One region of the Rhizobium sp. BT04 genome, then DNA from elsewhere that is predicted to be linked to it. Evidence: riboswitches for the same ligand, from Rfam matches in the RefSeq annotation. Region 1 holds a riboswitch; the other holds the start of a gene.
The links. Region 1 has a riboswitch for cobalamin ahead of fdhA (formaldehyde dehydrogenase, glutathione-independent). Riboswitches for the same ligand answer to the same signal wherever they lie in the genome.
Positions count from the first base shown of each region.

Region 2: linked by a shared signal. The riboswitch ahead of bluB (5,6-dimethylbenzimidazole synthase) and the one ahead of fdhA (formaldehyde dehydrogenase, glutathione-independent) in region 1 are both predicted to bind cobalamin.

Region 1 covers NZ_CP125647.1:160,977-168,605, reverse strand. Annotated here, with positions in the region: gene QMO82_RS00855 (bifunctional diguanylate cyclase/phosphodiesterase) at 1-1,231, opposite strand, end outside; gene QMO82_RS00850 (transporter substrate-binding domain-containing protein) at 1,337-2,143, shown strand; gene fdhA (formaldehyde dehydrogenase, glutathione-independent) at 2,231-3,421, opposite strand; cobalamin riboswitch at 3,634-3,832, opposite strand; gene QMO82_RS00840 (DMT family transporter) at 4,006-4,911, opposite strand; gene QMO82_RS00835 (LysR substrate-binding domain-containing protein) at 5,023-5,886, shown strand; gene QMO82_RS00830 (GlxA family transcriptional regulator) at 5,873-6,859, opposite strand; gene QMO82_RS00825 (3-keto-5-aminohexanoate cleavage protein) at 6,960-7,629, shown strand, end outside.
Region 2 covers NZ_CP125652.1:907,294-914,922, reverse strand. Annotated here, with positions in the region: gene QMO82_RS13025 (MFS transporter) at 474-1,877, opposite strand; cobalamin riboswitch at 2,326-2,513, shown strand; gene bluB (5,6-dimethylbenzimidazole synthase) at 2,555-3,244, shown strand; gene QMO82_RS13015 (DUF2865 domain-containing protein) at 3,275-4,366, opposite strand; gene QMO82_RS13010 (demethoxyubiquinone hydroxylase family protein) at 4,540-5,130, opposite strand; gene QMO82_RS13005 (ribonuclease H) at 5,293-5,829, shown strand; gene QMO82_RS13000 (NADP-dependent malic enzyme) at 5,896-7,629, opposite strand, start outside.

The DNA of each region.
Region 1 (7,629 bases):
CGCCCGGACGAAGCAGGGAGCGGATCCGCTCGGCAGCCATCCGGATGAGTTCATCGCCGGCGGCATGGCCGAAGGTGTCGTTCACGGCTTTGAAGCGGTCGAGGTCGAGAAGTGCAACTGCCGAGCGCTCGGTCGAATTCTGCGTCTCGGCTAGGCACTCGTCAAACCGCATCGCGAACAGAGCGCGGTTGGGAAGGTCGGTCAGCACATCATGCAAGGCAAGCTGTCTTGCATGCAGCTCGCTTTTCCTCAATTCGCCAAGGCTGCTTCGCAGGCGCACCAACAAGACCGAGAACAGGATGGCGATCACCAGGGCGGCAATCGAGAGCGCCGGCATCAACCGGCCGATCACCCTCGAGCCCGGAAGATCGGGCCGCCATACGATAAAGCCGATCGGTTCGCCGTTCGCCGTGGCGTCGATCTGAAACGCAACTTCGTTTTCGTCGGCATCGGCGGTGCGCGCGAAGCGCGCCCCGTTGAGGCCCTGCTGCCGGCTCAATTCGTCCAGCGCCGCACCATCGAGAAACCGCACGACGATCAGGAATTGCCGCATCGGCTGCTGCTGCCCCTCGGGAGCTTCGTTGATGGCGACGACGCCGACGATCGTCGGCCGGCCTTCCAGCCGCATCAGATTGGCGAGCGCCGGGTTGGAGCGGCCTGTGCTCGCAAGGCGGCTTTCCATTGAGGACGGCGTTCGTTCGTTGGAAACCGTGCCTTGTCTCAACCCAAGGCGGGCATCCTGAAGGAGAGGCAAAAAGAGAGGCTTCATCCAGCGATAACGCTTTTCCGTTTGAGCGTCCGCCAGCATCAGCAGCTGCGCCTTCTCGTCGACGACAAAAGCCTGATCGTAGCCGAAAGCGGACATTGCGGTCTGGCTGATCGCGCTCCCGGCCGCTGCCGTCAGAACTGCGTCGAGGCTGGAGGAGCCTCCGGTTGACCGGGCGGCAGGATAAACACGTGTGAGGTAGCCGTTGCCGAACTGGCCGATAACATGGGCGACCTGATCGACCTGTTCCCGCAGGCGCGCATTCACAAGATTACGCTGTCGATCAAGGGCGGCAGCGTCGCTCTCGGTTCCCGCCCACAGTGCCGAAAGCACGACTAGTCCGATCGCTCCAAGCCCGCTGACGGCGATCAGAAACAGAATTCTCCCCGAGGCAATCCAGGATTGCTGAAACGTCTTTGAGCTGGAAGGAAGAACGATGTGCAAGCGTAGACCCCTGAACACCACGACACGGGCGCATTGGCCGACGCTAACAAAGAAGCGTTCACGTAGAATTAAAAGCTGCGGCGCACTATGGGGCGAGATCGACTACGCCCCAAGGAGCTCCCGACGATGTTACGCATATCCATTCAGACGATCGTGCGCGGAGCGCTGATGACGGGCGCGGTGGGTGTCTTTCTGGCCGCGGCCTTGCCGCTCCAGGTGGCTGCGCAGGATCGTATGCCGATGAGAATTGCCGTCGAAGGTGCCTTTCCGCCGTTCAATTACCTCGATGCGAACAACAAGCTTCAGGGCTTCGATATCGATATTGCCAATGCGCTGTGCGAGGTTGGCAAGTTCGAATGCCAATTTATCATCGAGAAGTGGGACGACATCATCCCCGATCTCGTTGCCGACAAATACGACGCGATCATCTCATCCATGTCGATGAGCCTTGAGCGGCGTCAGAAGGTTGCCTTCACTGAAAAATACTACAACAGCCCGTCGGTGTTCATCGCCCGGAAGGATTCGTCGATCAGTGACGTCAGCCCCGCCGCCCTCAGCGGCAAAGTTCTTGGAGTGACGTCGTCGACAGCGCAGGAATCCTATGCCAACCATCTTTATCCGGAAATGAAGAAGACGATTTTTCGGTCTTCGCCCGAATTGTACAAGGGGCTGGCGGATGGGAGCGTCGACATTATCCTCGAGGATAAACTCGCCATCTACGACTGGATTGCCAACACCAAGGCGGGAAGCTGCTGCGAGTTCAAAGGGCCGGATCTGGTCGATATCACCTATTTTGGTGAAGGTGCCGGGATCGCGCTGCGCCTCGATGACAAGGAGCGTCTGACGCGCCTGAACGAAGCGTTGAAGACCATCAAGGCCGACGGGACCTATGACATGATCAACGCAAAATATTTCCCGTTCAGCATCCAGTAGTTCGTCAATCAAATTGTCATGTGACAAAGCGGAATGGCCGGTTTTCCACCGGCCATCCCTGTCAGGTAAAGTCCTTGGTCGCAATCGTTACGCGGCCTTCGCGACCTCTCCATGAGGATCGAGGACATATTTCGTCGCCGCGCCATGGTCGAAGCTTTCATATCCAGCGGCGGCATCGTCGAGCGGGATGACCTTGGCGTTGACGATGTCGGCAATCGGCAGTCGGTCGTGGAGGATCGCCTGCATGAGCTGACGATTGTATTTGAGCACCGGAGTCTGGCCGGTGTGGAAGGACTGCGCCTTGGCCCATCCGAGGCCGAAGCGGAGCGACAGATTGCCGTGTTTGGCGGCATTGTCGACAGCGCCCGGATCCTCGGTGACGTAGAGGCCGGGAATACCGATCGAACCTGCGGCGCGGGTAATCTCCATCATCTGATTGAGCACGATCGCCGGCTGCTCGCCGCCGGAGTGGCCGCGGGCCTCGAAGCCGACCGCATCGATGGCGCTGTCCACCTCGTTGGTGCCGACGACCTCAGCGATCATGTCGCCAAGACGGTCGCTCTTCGACAGGTCGATCGGTTCGAAGCCGACCTTGGCGGCATGCGCCAGACGGTCCTTGTTGAAATCACCGATCATCACGACCGCAGCGCCGAGAATGCGGGCCGAAGCCGCAGCCGCAAGACCGACAGGGCCGGCGCCGGCGACATAGACGGTCGAGCCGACGCCAACGCCGGCACGCACCGCGCCATGGAAGCCGGTGGGCAGAATGTCGGAGAGCATGGTGAGATCGCGGATCTTTGCCATCGCCTTGTCGCGATCCGGGATTTTCAGCAGGTTGAAATCGGCATAGGGAATGGTGACGTAACGCGCCTGTCCGCCGATCCAGCCGCCCATGTCGACATAGCCGTAAGCGCCGCCGGCGCGGGCCGGGTTTACCGTCAGGCAGACGCCGGTATCCTGTGACTTGCAGCAGCGGCAACGGCCGCAGGCGACATTGAACGGCACCGAGACGATATCGCCGATGTCGAGCATCTCGACGTCGACGCCTTTCTCGATGATCTCGCCGGTGATTTCATGACCGAGGACCAGGCCCGGCATCGCCGTCGTGCGACCGCGGACCATGTGCTGGTCGGAGCCGCAAATGTTGGTCGAGATCACCTTCAGGATCACGCCGTGCTCGATGCGGCGGCCATCGGGCGCTTCCAGCTTCGGGTCGTCGATGTCGCGCACTTCGACCTTGCCCGGCCGGAGATAAACGACGCCTCTATTCTTGCTCATGGATTCCTCCCACGTGTTTGAATGCCTCGATCTGCAACCGATGCAGCCGATGGCAACATTCCCTCCGGCCTGCCTCCTCTGCAGCCCGGTGTCGACAGCGCCGGATACCGCCGCATCGGGCGATATTCGGATTTTGCAAAAGGGACAGATTGGTGGAGGAGAAGAGTGAACGCCACGGTCTGGCCTGTCGTTCGTGATCGCCCGCCGCAATCCGTCGATTTGCCGCGCAAGAGCTGGTGTCCGGCTCCAGAAACTCCTTTCGATCCATCGCGAGATCTTTCCGGATCTTTCCGGCGATTTCCGTGAGGATTTCAGTTCTTCTACCGCTGCGGGCAGCGCCGGCGTCAGGCCGGCTTCCCGATGGGCCATTTCGCCAGTTTGCGAGATAGCGCCTTGAACACCACAAACAAACCATGCCTGACGGAAAACAGCGATCAAAAAAACGACATGGGTGCAACTCAAAGACGACAGTCGGTGAAGTCGCAGGAGCGCGCTGCGCAGGGTCAATAATTGATCCCGCGAATACGGCGGTTTTCCGGACCGTCCGGGAAGATTTGATTGCCGTCTGGCGGGAGATGGCCGGCTTAGGCGCGATGCGTTCGCCGGCCGCGGTTGGCGTCGATCGCTGTGTGCCAGAACACGGCGCCGAGGATGATCGCGCCGCCGAAATAGGTGGCGACGGGCGGTTGCTCGGAAAACAGCAGCCAGACCCAGAAGGGTGTCAGCACGATTTCCATCGTGCCGATCAGCGCGGCTTCCGCCGGCGGCATCCGCTTTGCCCCGGCAAGGAAAAGCACCAGCGCCAGGGAGAAATTGGTGGCGCCGAAGGCGGCCAGGACGATCCAGTTGTGCAGGTCGAGCGAGCCGACCGAACCGAACGGCGCGAAGATGATGAGGGTCAGGAAGGCGCTGACGACGGTCGGCGGCAGGCTCGGCACGCCGGGGCTGATGCGCGGGATGATGATGACGAGCGCGAAGGACGCGGTCATGCCGAGCGCCAGCAGGTCGCCCCAGCCGGTACCGCCGCCGATCGACGAGGCGACGATGACGGCGACGCCGAGGAGCGAGATGCCGCCGGCAATCATGGTCCGCCGGGCCACCCTCTCCTTGAGGATCAGCCAGCCGAACAGCGCCGCGATGAACGGAGTCGTCGCATAGATCATCGTCACATTGGCAACGGTGGTCATGTAAAGCGACCCGATGAAACATCCCTGACTGAAGGTCTGGCAGGCGATCATCGCCAGACCGCTCGGATGGAAGACGGAACGCCATTGCCGCCGCGAGATGCCCCCTTCGAGGAAAAGGCAGGGGATCAGCAGAAACAGGCCACCGAACAATGACCGCCAGGCGATCGCCGTCCATACGTCGGTTGTGAGCAGCCGCGAATAGACGCCGCTCGCACTCCAGGCAAGCGTCGCGGCAACAATGAGAAGCACACCCTTCTCGTGCTCGCTGCCGGCGAGGCGCGTGGTCGGATTTTCAATGGTCACGCAGATGGTCTCAAAGAAGGAAGTCGAACGCGGGTCTTTTGTGCGCCAGGAATTGACATCAGACAAACGAATAGTAGAGATAGCTGTTATCGATTTTTTCTATGGCTGCCCATGCATGAACCTATTGAAAGCGAGCTCCTGAGGACCTTCCTTGTCGTGGCCGAGACGTCGAATTTCTCGACGGCTGCCCAGCGCATCGGGCGGACGCAATCGGCGGTTAGCAGCCAGATCAAGAAGCTCGAGGAGACGATCGGCGAAACGCTGTTCGAGCGCGGTGCCCGCGGTGTACTGCTGACGCGCCAGGGCATACAGCTCGTGCCTTATGCCCGCCGGATCATCGACCTGCTGAGCGAGGCCGCCGCGACGATCCGCAGCAAACCGCTGGATGGGCCGGTGCGCATCGGCATTCCCGAGGAATACAGCCAGACGGTGCTGCCGGCAGCCCTTGCGGCTTTCGCCGTGCGCCACCCGGCCGTCGAGGTCACCGTATCCTGCGACTATACCGTCCGTAACCTCGCCGCCCTTGAGCGGGACGAACTCGATCTCGCCGTCGTTTTCGACTGGAGCGACCAGACGAAAGGCGAGGTCCTCTGCGTTGACCCCACAGTCTGGGTTACTTCAATGGTTCATCGGCTGCACGACATTGATCCCCTGCCGATTGCGACCTATCGCAATTCCGCATGGTCGCGCGATTATGCGCTCCGATCGCTTGAGCAGATCGGCCGCAATTACCGGATCGCCTTCATCGCCGATACCGGCTCGGGGCTGAAGAATGCCGTCACCGCGGGCCTTGCCGTTACCACGCTGTGCCGCAGCAACATTCCGCCCGGCTGCCGCGAGCTCACCGCCGAAGACGGTTTTCCGCCGGTCGATTCCTCGAAAGTCGTGCTCCGGCGCAATCCCTACCGATCCAGTGAGGCAGTTCGCGAACTAGCGGATATGTTGCGAGACGCCTTCCAGCCTACGTCGGTGTGATGCGGCGGCGCAAGCGGCGGCGCGTCTCGGACGGGCTTTCGGAAAAACTCGCCCGGTAGCTCCTGGCAAAGGCCGAGGCCGAGTTGAAGCCGGTCGCCGCCGCGATATCAGCGAAGGAGGCTGTCGTCTCGATCACCTTGCGCCGGGCTGCGTTCAGGCGCAGGGCGAGATAATGCACATGCGGCGGCGCGCCAATGCTCTGCTGGAAAAGATCCTGCAGATGCCGGGCGCTGATGCCCACCCGGCGGGCGAGCCGCGTGAGGATCAGGGGCTGCTCGATATGCTCCTCCATCAGTTTTACTGCCTGCGCCACGCGGGGATCGTGCATACGCAACCCGGCCGAAGCCGCGGAGAGCGGCTCATCGGCATGGAAGGACGGCTGCTCATAGCGGAACAGCCGGCTGACTTCGAGCGCCAGCGAATAACCCTGCCGCTGCCGGATCACCTCCAGCATCAGGTCGACGGTCGGAAGCGAGCCTGAGGTCGTCAGCCGTTTGCCGTCGATAACGAAACGATCCTTGACGGCTCGCACCTGCGGATAGGCCAACGCAAAATCCTCATAGTCCTCCCAGTGGACGGTCGCCGGCAGCCCGTCGAGCAGGCTTGCCTCGGCCAGCAGCCATGTGCCGGATTCGATGCCGGCAATCATCCTGCGGTAGCGGGCAGCCTGGGAGAGCTGCATCTTCAGCGCCGGCGTCGCGCTTTTCCGCCAGTTGTAACTGGCCAGCACGAAAAGCGGCGCATCCTCGGTCATCGCCCGAAAAATCCCCTGGACGGGCACGGCGATATTGCTGGTGGTCGGGACCGGCTCCCCGTCCGGGGTCAGCAGCCGCCAGCGATAGAGTTCGCTGCCGGAAATGCGATTGGCGCCGCGCAGCGGCTCGATGACCGAGGCGATCAGGATCAGGTTGGTGTCCGGCAGGATAAGAAGATCGATATCGAGCCGTTCCGTCGAGCGCTGCAGCAAGGTTATCTCCCCAAGAATTCCGATAATGTATCAATTGCATCTGAAAATGCAAAGCATCGCTGCCCGGCCTGTCGCGTAATGCGGTCAAGACGGGGAGAACAAAAACATGCCTCTTGCGATGAACCGCGATGTCTTCATTACCTGTGCCGTCACCGGCGCCGGCGATACGGTTTCCAGATCCAGCCACGTTCCCATCACTCCCAAGCAGATCGCGGATTCCGCGATCGACGCCGCCAAGGCTGGGGCGGCTGTTGTTCACTGCCATGTCCGCGATCCGGAAACGGGGGCCGCCAGCCGCCGCAACGATCTCTACAAGGAGGTCACCGACCGCATCCGCTCGGCGGATGTCGACGTCGTCCTCAATCTCACCGCCGGCATGGGCGGGGATCTGATCTTCGGCGATGTCGAAAGCCCCCTTCCCCTCAATCCGAAGGGCACTGACATGGCGGGCGCCACCGAGCGCGTCAGCCATGTCGCCGAATGCCTGCCCGAAATCTGCACGCTCGACTGCGGCACGATGAATTTCAATCTCGGCGACTATGTCATGACCAACACGCCGGCGATGCTGCGGGCCATGGCGAAGAAGATGACCGATCTCGGCGTGCGGCCGGAGATCGAGGCCTTCGACACCGGCCACCTCTGGTTCGCCAAGCAGCTTGCCGAGGAAGGCCTGATCGAAGATCCGGTGCTGATCCAGCTCTGCATGGGCATTCCGTGGGGCGCGCCCGATGATCTCAACACCTTCATGGCGATGGTCAACAACGTACCGAAAAGCT
Region 2 (7,629 bases), on a different replicon from region 1:
CACGCAGAATTTGCGGCCTGAAAATCCGGCTCCTGCGGGACGACCAATCGTTACCGCAGGAGGCAAAAAGCATATCGCCCAAAAGCGCGCAGCTTCTGGGCGATATGAACGCAGAAGCTGAGATCGAGAGCCTCGACGTTCAGGCCGACGGTGATGGCGCCGATCGGCCTTCCCTTGTCATCCGCTATTGCGACGCTTGCCTGCGACTGCAGCGTCTAGGTCGATTCGTCCTTTTCGATCTCATCGACGAAGACCATGTCCTTGCCGGCGCCGAAGGATCTTGGGAACTTGCTCGCCTCCTCCGTCAACAGTGCGTTGCGAGCCCGTTCGGCGTCGAACGAGGCGCTCTGCTCGGCAGCGGCCCGGGAAAGGCCTAGTCGCCTTTCTGCAAGGCGCTGAAATCATAAAGTAGAAGGGATGCCGGAGCACACGCGTGTTATTTCGCTATCACGCCCACTGGAGATCTGCCTCGATCAGCTGTTTTCCGCGATCGCCTCTTCGGGCTCGGCCTGCCGGTGTTTGCGGCGGCGCGTCGTCAGTTCTGCGCCGGCATCGCGCGGCAGGCGCAGGAAGGTGATGCAGGCCAGCGCCGAAATTGCCGAGACGCTGAAGAAGGCGATGTGGAAATCCAAAACCAGCAGCCTGCCGCCATGGAAGCTGCTGGAAATTTCGAGGATGCCGCCGGCAATCGCCACACCCATCGCCATGGAGATGCGCTGGGCAACGGCATTGATCGCGGTCGCCTGGCTGCTGTCGGCATTGTCGATATCGCCGAAGGCCATGGCGTTGACGCCCGAGAAAGCCATGGAGCGGAACAGGCCGCCGATCAGCAGGCAGGCCATGATCAGGAACAGCGGCGTTTCGGCGGTGAACAGGCCGTTGATGCCGAGGAAGATCGCCGCCAGCAAGGTGGTGATCGAGATCACGGTGCGGAAGCCGAAGGCATTGAAGGTGCGTGAAGCCGCGAATTTCGATCCCATCGAGCCGAGCGCGCTGACGAAGGTGACCGAGCCCGATTGCAGTGGCGTCAGGCCGAAGCCGAGCTGCAGCATCAGCGGCATTAGGAAGGGCAGGGCGCCGAGCCCCATACGGAAGTTCGAAGCGCCAAGGATCGCCGCCCGGAACAGGGGATAGCGGAACATTTTCGGATCGAGAAGCGGATAGGGCGCGCGGCCGGCATGCAGGAGATAGAGGAGGCCGGCAAGGACGCCGATCGCCACAGTGATGTAGCCGTAGACGACGGGCACGGCCGGCAGGCTGATGACCGACAGGCCGAAGACGAAGCCGGAAAAGCCGAAGCCGCAGAGGAAGAAGCCGGGAAAATCCATCGGCCGCGGACTGCGCGGCTCGACCGCCGGCAGGAAGCGCGTGACGAGGATGATGCCGAGCACGCCGATCGGGACGTTGATCCAGAAGATCCAGTGCCAGGTGAGATAGGTGGTGAGGAAGCCGCCGATCGGCGGCCCCATGATCGGGCCGATCAGTGCCGGAATGGTGAGCCAGGCCATGGCATCGACGAGTTCGTGGCGCGGCGTTCCCCGGACCAAAAGCAGGCGGCTGACCGGCGTCATCATCGAGCCGTCGGCGCCCTGGATCAGCCGTGAGACGACGAAGGCCGCGATCGAATGGGAAAAGGCGCAGGCAATCGAGCCGATCATGAAGACGAAGATCGCCAGGCGGAAGACATTGCGTGCGCCGAAACGATCGGACATCCAGCCGCTGATCGGAATGAAGATCGCCAGCGCCACGAGATAGCTAGTGACGGCCAGCTTCAGCGCGATCGGCGAGGTGCCGATATCGGCTGCGATCGCCGGCAGGCTGGTGGCGATCACGGTCGAATCCATCTGTTCCATGAACAGGGCGACCGCGAGGATCATGGGCGTCAGGCGGGGCACGGCAACCGGGATGCTGCGAGGGACTATATCGTCCATACGCCTTCGGTGGCGATAGGGCCATAGAAACTATCGATGAAGGGGTTTGCCGAGCCGCTTCAAACCGACGCGGGGCGGGCGGTGCGTTGGAGACAGACGCTTCAAGGGCAAGCAACAAAACCAGGCAGCCGCACGGTCATCTTAGCCGGGTGCACCAACGCCCAAGAGAGCCTCATCCTGAGGTGCGCAGGCCAAAGGCCGGAGCCTCGAAGGGCGAGGCGGGTGCACCGGCGTGGACGCGAAATAGTGAACGACGAAAGAAGCGGCGCTGCGGCGTGTCCTTCGAGGCCCCTACGGGGCACCTCAGGATGAGGAATCGCGGCGGATGCCGCGCCGTCCTCTCGACCGCGTGCCGGCGCCGCCTGCTCGCGGCTTGCCGCCACCGCACTTTCCTGAAATACATGCGCTGTCAGGTGCCCGCCGATGAGGCGGGAGAATCGGGAATCCGGTGCAAGACCGGAACGTGCCCAACGCTGTAAGGCCGACGCTTGCCGCATCACTACGCCACTGGCTTTTGCCGGGAAGGCTGCGGCAGACGGATGACGCCAAGTCAGAAGACCGGCCTGGCAAGATAGACCCAACCCGCGCGGACGGCGGGCGGTTGCGTTGTTGGGGATTTGACGATGCGACCCTTTGATGAGGATGCCCTTTTGGCGGCGTCCGGTTTTTCGCTGGCCGAACGCGAGGCCGTTTATCACGCGATCATGACGCGGCGTGACGTGCGCAGTCAGTTCCTGCCCGATCCCTTGCCCGACCATGTCGTGGAGCGGCTGCTGACGGCTGCTCATCATGCGCCCTCTGTCGGCTTCATGCAGCCGTGGAATTTCATTCTGGTGAAAAGTCCAACCGTGCGAGCGCGCATCCAGGATGCTTTTTCGAAGGCCAACGAGGAAGCGGCTTTGATGTTTGAGGGCGAGCGGCGGCAGGTCTACCGTTCCCTCAAGCTCGAAGGCATCGTCGAGGCGCCGCTCGGCATATGCGTAACCTGCGATCCCACCCGCAGCGGCAGCGTGGTGCTGGGGCGCACGCACAATCCCAGGATGGATAGCTATTCCACAGTCTGCGCCATACAGAATCTCTGGCTTGCGGCCCGCGCCGAAGGGATCGGTATCGGCTGGGTCAGTATCTTTCGCGAGGGTGACCTGAAGAGCATTCTCGGCATACCCGAGCATGTCGAGGTAGTCGCCTGGCTCTGCGCCGGTTTCGTCGACAAGCTCTACGACGAGCCGGAACTCTCCGTCAAAGGCTGGCGGCAGCGGCTGCCGCTCGAGGAGCTCGTGTTTCACGACGGTTGGGGACGGCGGGAGCGCTGAACAGCGTCGCCTCAAACCCGGCTCCGCCAATCACTGCTGTTGCGGCTGCGGGCCCGGCGATGCCGGATTGGCGAGGTCGATCGAGCCCTGATCTCCGGCGAGGAATTGCGGGCCGACCTGGCGGACCTTGTTCTGCGTGGGGTCATAGGGACGATCGGGAACGGATGGCTGCGGCGCGGCAGCGGCAGCATCCTTCGCCGGCGGATTGGTACGGATTGATGTGATCGAGCCCTGTTGCGGCGGTTCGCTCAAGGCTTGCTTGCCGCGCATCTCGTCGTAATAGGCGGTGAGATTGCAGGCGCAGGAGGACTTTTCGCCGGGCGTGCGGTTCTTGTAGGCAAAGGCGTTCTTCATGGCGCTGTAGGGCGTGCCGGTTGCGACCGAGATCATGTTCGAGGCTTCGGTGCTCGTCACGTCACGATAAAACAGTTCCGTCTCGATCCCCGGGCACATCTTGGCGCAAGTCTCAGCGTCGCGGCCGAAATCGACCGAAGTGGCGTTCGAGCTGATCGGGAAGAAGCCGCCGTCGCAGCTGCGCACGCACATGGTGCTGACCGGCGAGAGCATCTCGGCTCGCGGCAGGCCGTAACGCGGATCGACCTCTTCACCGCCGCCGAGCGGAATGAAGGTATCGGTGCGCATCGCCTGCTCCTCGACACTCGGGGCGGGGTCGGCGGCGCTGCGGTCGGCCGGGGGATAGAAGTTTTCGCTGTTGCAGCCATTGCTGTCGAGAGCGGCAATCAGTTCGCGGCGCTCGCCATCATCGCCGTTCTGGCCGGCCAGCTCGTTGCGGCGGTCCTGGAGATAACCGATATTGTCGATCATGCGGGCTTCGGCCTGCGACAGCTCGGCGCAATAATCGTCATTCTCGCCGCCGATCACGACCATGCTGCCCGAGGTGCAACCATTGCTGCGCAGCTCGGAGCGGACCTTGCGCAGCTCGAGGTTCTGCTCGGCCATGGCGCTGGCATATTGGCGCGCTTCCCGGCCGTTGCTATTGCCGATCGTTCGCGGCAGGTCGGCGAGGCGGCCGCGCAGGTCCTCGCAGACAGCACTCGTCTGCGCGGCGGCAGGCGTCGCGAAGGCAAGGAGGAGGGCAAGAGACAGGTTTCGGCGTTTCACGGCTCGTCCCGGAATGAACAAACGGTAGATGATCGAATGCGGCCTCGATCGCCGCACGTTGTCTCTTAACGTGTTTCTCTTAATAAGCTTGGAGAAAATCCTAGCGCATTTTCGTGATCTTATCCAGCAGACGCGGGCAATCTTCCGTAAGGGGAGGTCGGGACAGCTTCCCGCTAGATCTGCCTGGAGCGCGCCATTTCGGCGCGCATCCAGCTTGAGTCTCCCCATGTAGAGAGCCAGATCATCAGATCGGTGAGCGCGGCGACGATGGGCAGAAGCAGCGCATAGCTGACGCCGTGCCGTGTCTGATTTTTCTCGGCTTCGCTAAGGTGAGCCAATTCCTCTTCCTGAATCGAGGCAATAAGGCCATGCAACTGTGGATCGCGGGTGTCCAGGGATGCCAATTGATCTTCCAGATGACGGTGAACCGTGCTTTCAACCGCCTCGGTACAGATCCAGACCATGTTGCGCCCACCGAGGGCTGTCAGGAAACCGAGCAGATACCCTCCGAGGCTCCAGAATGCCATGACGCGGCATGGCTTGGCATGCCTTGAAGGCATTGCGTCGCGAAACAGGCGGCAATGCTCGATTTCGTCGTTCCGCATGTCACAAAGCGCCGGCACGATGTCAGGAAACAGCCGGCGGGCCATCCAGATCTGTGCCCTGTAGATACGAATTGCGCCGAACTCGCCGGCATGATTGACCTTGAGAATACGACGAACGGTTACTGCGCGCTTACCGGCACTGCTTGACGGATTGTCCATGATCCACGTTGCCCCACAGTTCCCTGTCGGCAATAGGCACTGTTGCCGCCACCATCGTCAATGGTTGACACAACGGATGAGGTACAATTCGAATGTCCGCTTCGGGGCGGGCAGGCAGTCGCAAATCGCGCTGGCGCAGCGAAGGCGAAAAGAGCGGAGAACATGACGAGCATTTCCAACGAGCTTCACGTCCCCGCGACAACAGTCGGAATATCGGAAGCCCAACGCGGCCTCCACCTCTTCGTTGACGGTTGCTACGAACCCGGTTCCGGGCAGGGGGGCTGGGCTTTTGTCGCTTATCGCGATGCCGTGGAAATCGCGTGCGGATTTGGTGGCGTCGAAGATTCCGCCAATAATTCAATGGAATTGATCGCCGTGCTTAAGGCAGTCCTGTGGATCAATAGTGAAGCAACGGGCGAAGCCGTCATCATCTGGTCGGATTCCATCTATGCCGTCAAAGGCTGCAATGTCAGGCGACATATCTGGAAGAACAACGGCTGGAAGAAAAGCAGCCCGAATGGGAATGCCCGGAGCCGAACGATCGCCAATGCGGAACTGTGGAAGTCAGTCGATCGTCAGCTATCCCGGAACGCCCTGGTGACCGTTGCCTGGTGCAAGGGTCATTCCGGCGTTGCCGGCAACGAACGCGCGGATACGCTTGCGGATAAAGGGCGCCTGTCGATGCAGGGCGCCCGATAACTGTTGCATATCAACCGGTTGCAGATGCTCGGGACAAGCCCGAGCATGACAAGATGAGGAACCTGCTTATGCCGGCTGCGATGCTTCGACGACAGCGAGGGCTGCCATGTTGACGACGCCGCGGGAGGTGACCGAGGGGGCGAGGATGTGGGCGGGCAGGGCGGCGCCGAGCAGGATCGGGCCGACATGCAGGCCGTCGGTCATCGACTTGACGACGCCGAGCGTGATGTTGGCGGCGTCGAGGTTCGGGAAGACCAACAGGTTCGCCTCGTCGTGCAGCGTCGTGTGCGGCATGACGCGTTTGCGCAGCGCCTCGGTGATGGCGCTTTCGCCATGCATCTCGCCGTCGACCTCAAGATCGGGCGCGGCGTCGCGCACGAGCTGCAAGGCATTGCGCATCTTCGTGGCGCTTTCGGATTCGCGCGAGCCGAAGTTGGAATGCGAGACGAGGGCAGCACGCGGGGTGATGCCGAAACGGCGGATTTCCTCGGCCGCCAGTACCGTCGACTCGGCGACTTCCTCGGCGCTCGGATTGAAGGTGACGTAGGTGTCGGTGAAGAAGGTGGCGCCGCGCTGCGAGATCATCAGGCTGAGTGCGGAGAAATCACGGACATCCTTGCGCTTGCCGATGATCTGGCGGACATCGCGCAGATGTTTTTCATAGCGGCCTTCCAGGCCGCAGATCAGCGCATCGGCCTCGCCGCGCCGCAACGCCAGCGCGCCGATGACGGTGGTGTTGGTGCGCACGATGGTGCGGGCCGCTTCCGGAATGACGCCGCGACGGCCGACGAGGGAGAAATAGAGATCGACATATTCGCGGAAGCGCGGATCGTCTTCCGGGTTGATCACCTCGAAATCCTGCAGCGGGCGGATGCGCAGGCCGTAGCGCTTGAGGCGCGTTTCGATGACCTGCGGACGGCCGATGAGGATCGGGTCGGCGAGACCTTCTTCGAGCAGCACCTGGGCGGCGCGCAGCACGCGTTCGTCTTCTCCTTCCGAGAAGATGACGCGCTTGCGTTCGGCGGCCTTGGCTGCCGTGAAGATCGGCTTCATGACGAAGCCTGAGCGGAAGACGAAGCGGTTCAGCTGGTCGAGATAGGCGTCGAAATCCTGGATTGGGCGGCGCGCGACGCCGCTCTGCTCGGCGGCCTTGGCGACGGCGGGCGCGATGCGCAGGATAAGGCGAGGATCGAAGGGCGAAGGGATCAGATAGTCAGGGCCGAAGACCGGGGTCTCGCCGGAATAGGCCCGGGCGGCGACGTCGGAGGGTTCTTCGCGGGCAAGCGCGGCGATGGCGCGCACGGCCGCCATCTTCATTTCCTCGTTGATCGTCTCGGCGCCGCAATCGAGCGCGCCGCGGAAGATATAGGGAAAGCAGAGGACGTTGTTGACCTGGTTGGCGAAATCCGAACGGCCGGTGCAGATCATCGCGTCAGGGCGGGCAGCACGGGCGAGATCCGGCATGATCTCCGGCGTCGGATTGGCGAGCGCCATGATCAGCGGCTTGTCGGCCATCTGCGCCAGCAATTCCGGTTTCAGCACGCCGGCGGCCGACAGGCCGAGGAAAACGTCGGCGCCGCCTATATTTTCAGCCAGCGTGCGGGTGTCGCTCTTCTGGGCATAGACGGATTTCCATTCGTCCATCAGTTCGGTGCGACCCTCATAGACGAGGCCTTCGAGATCGTGGACCCAGATGTTTTCGCGTTTTGCCCCGAGAATCACCAGCAGGTTGAGGCAAGCGAGGGCGGCAGCACCCGCGCCGGAGGCGACGATCTTGACGTCGGCGATGTTCTTGCCGGC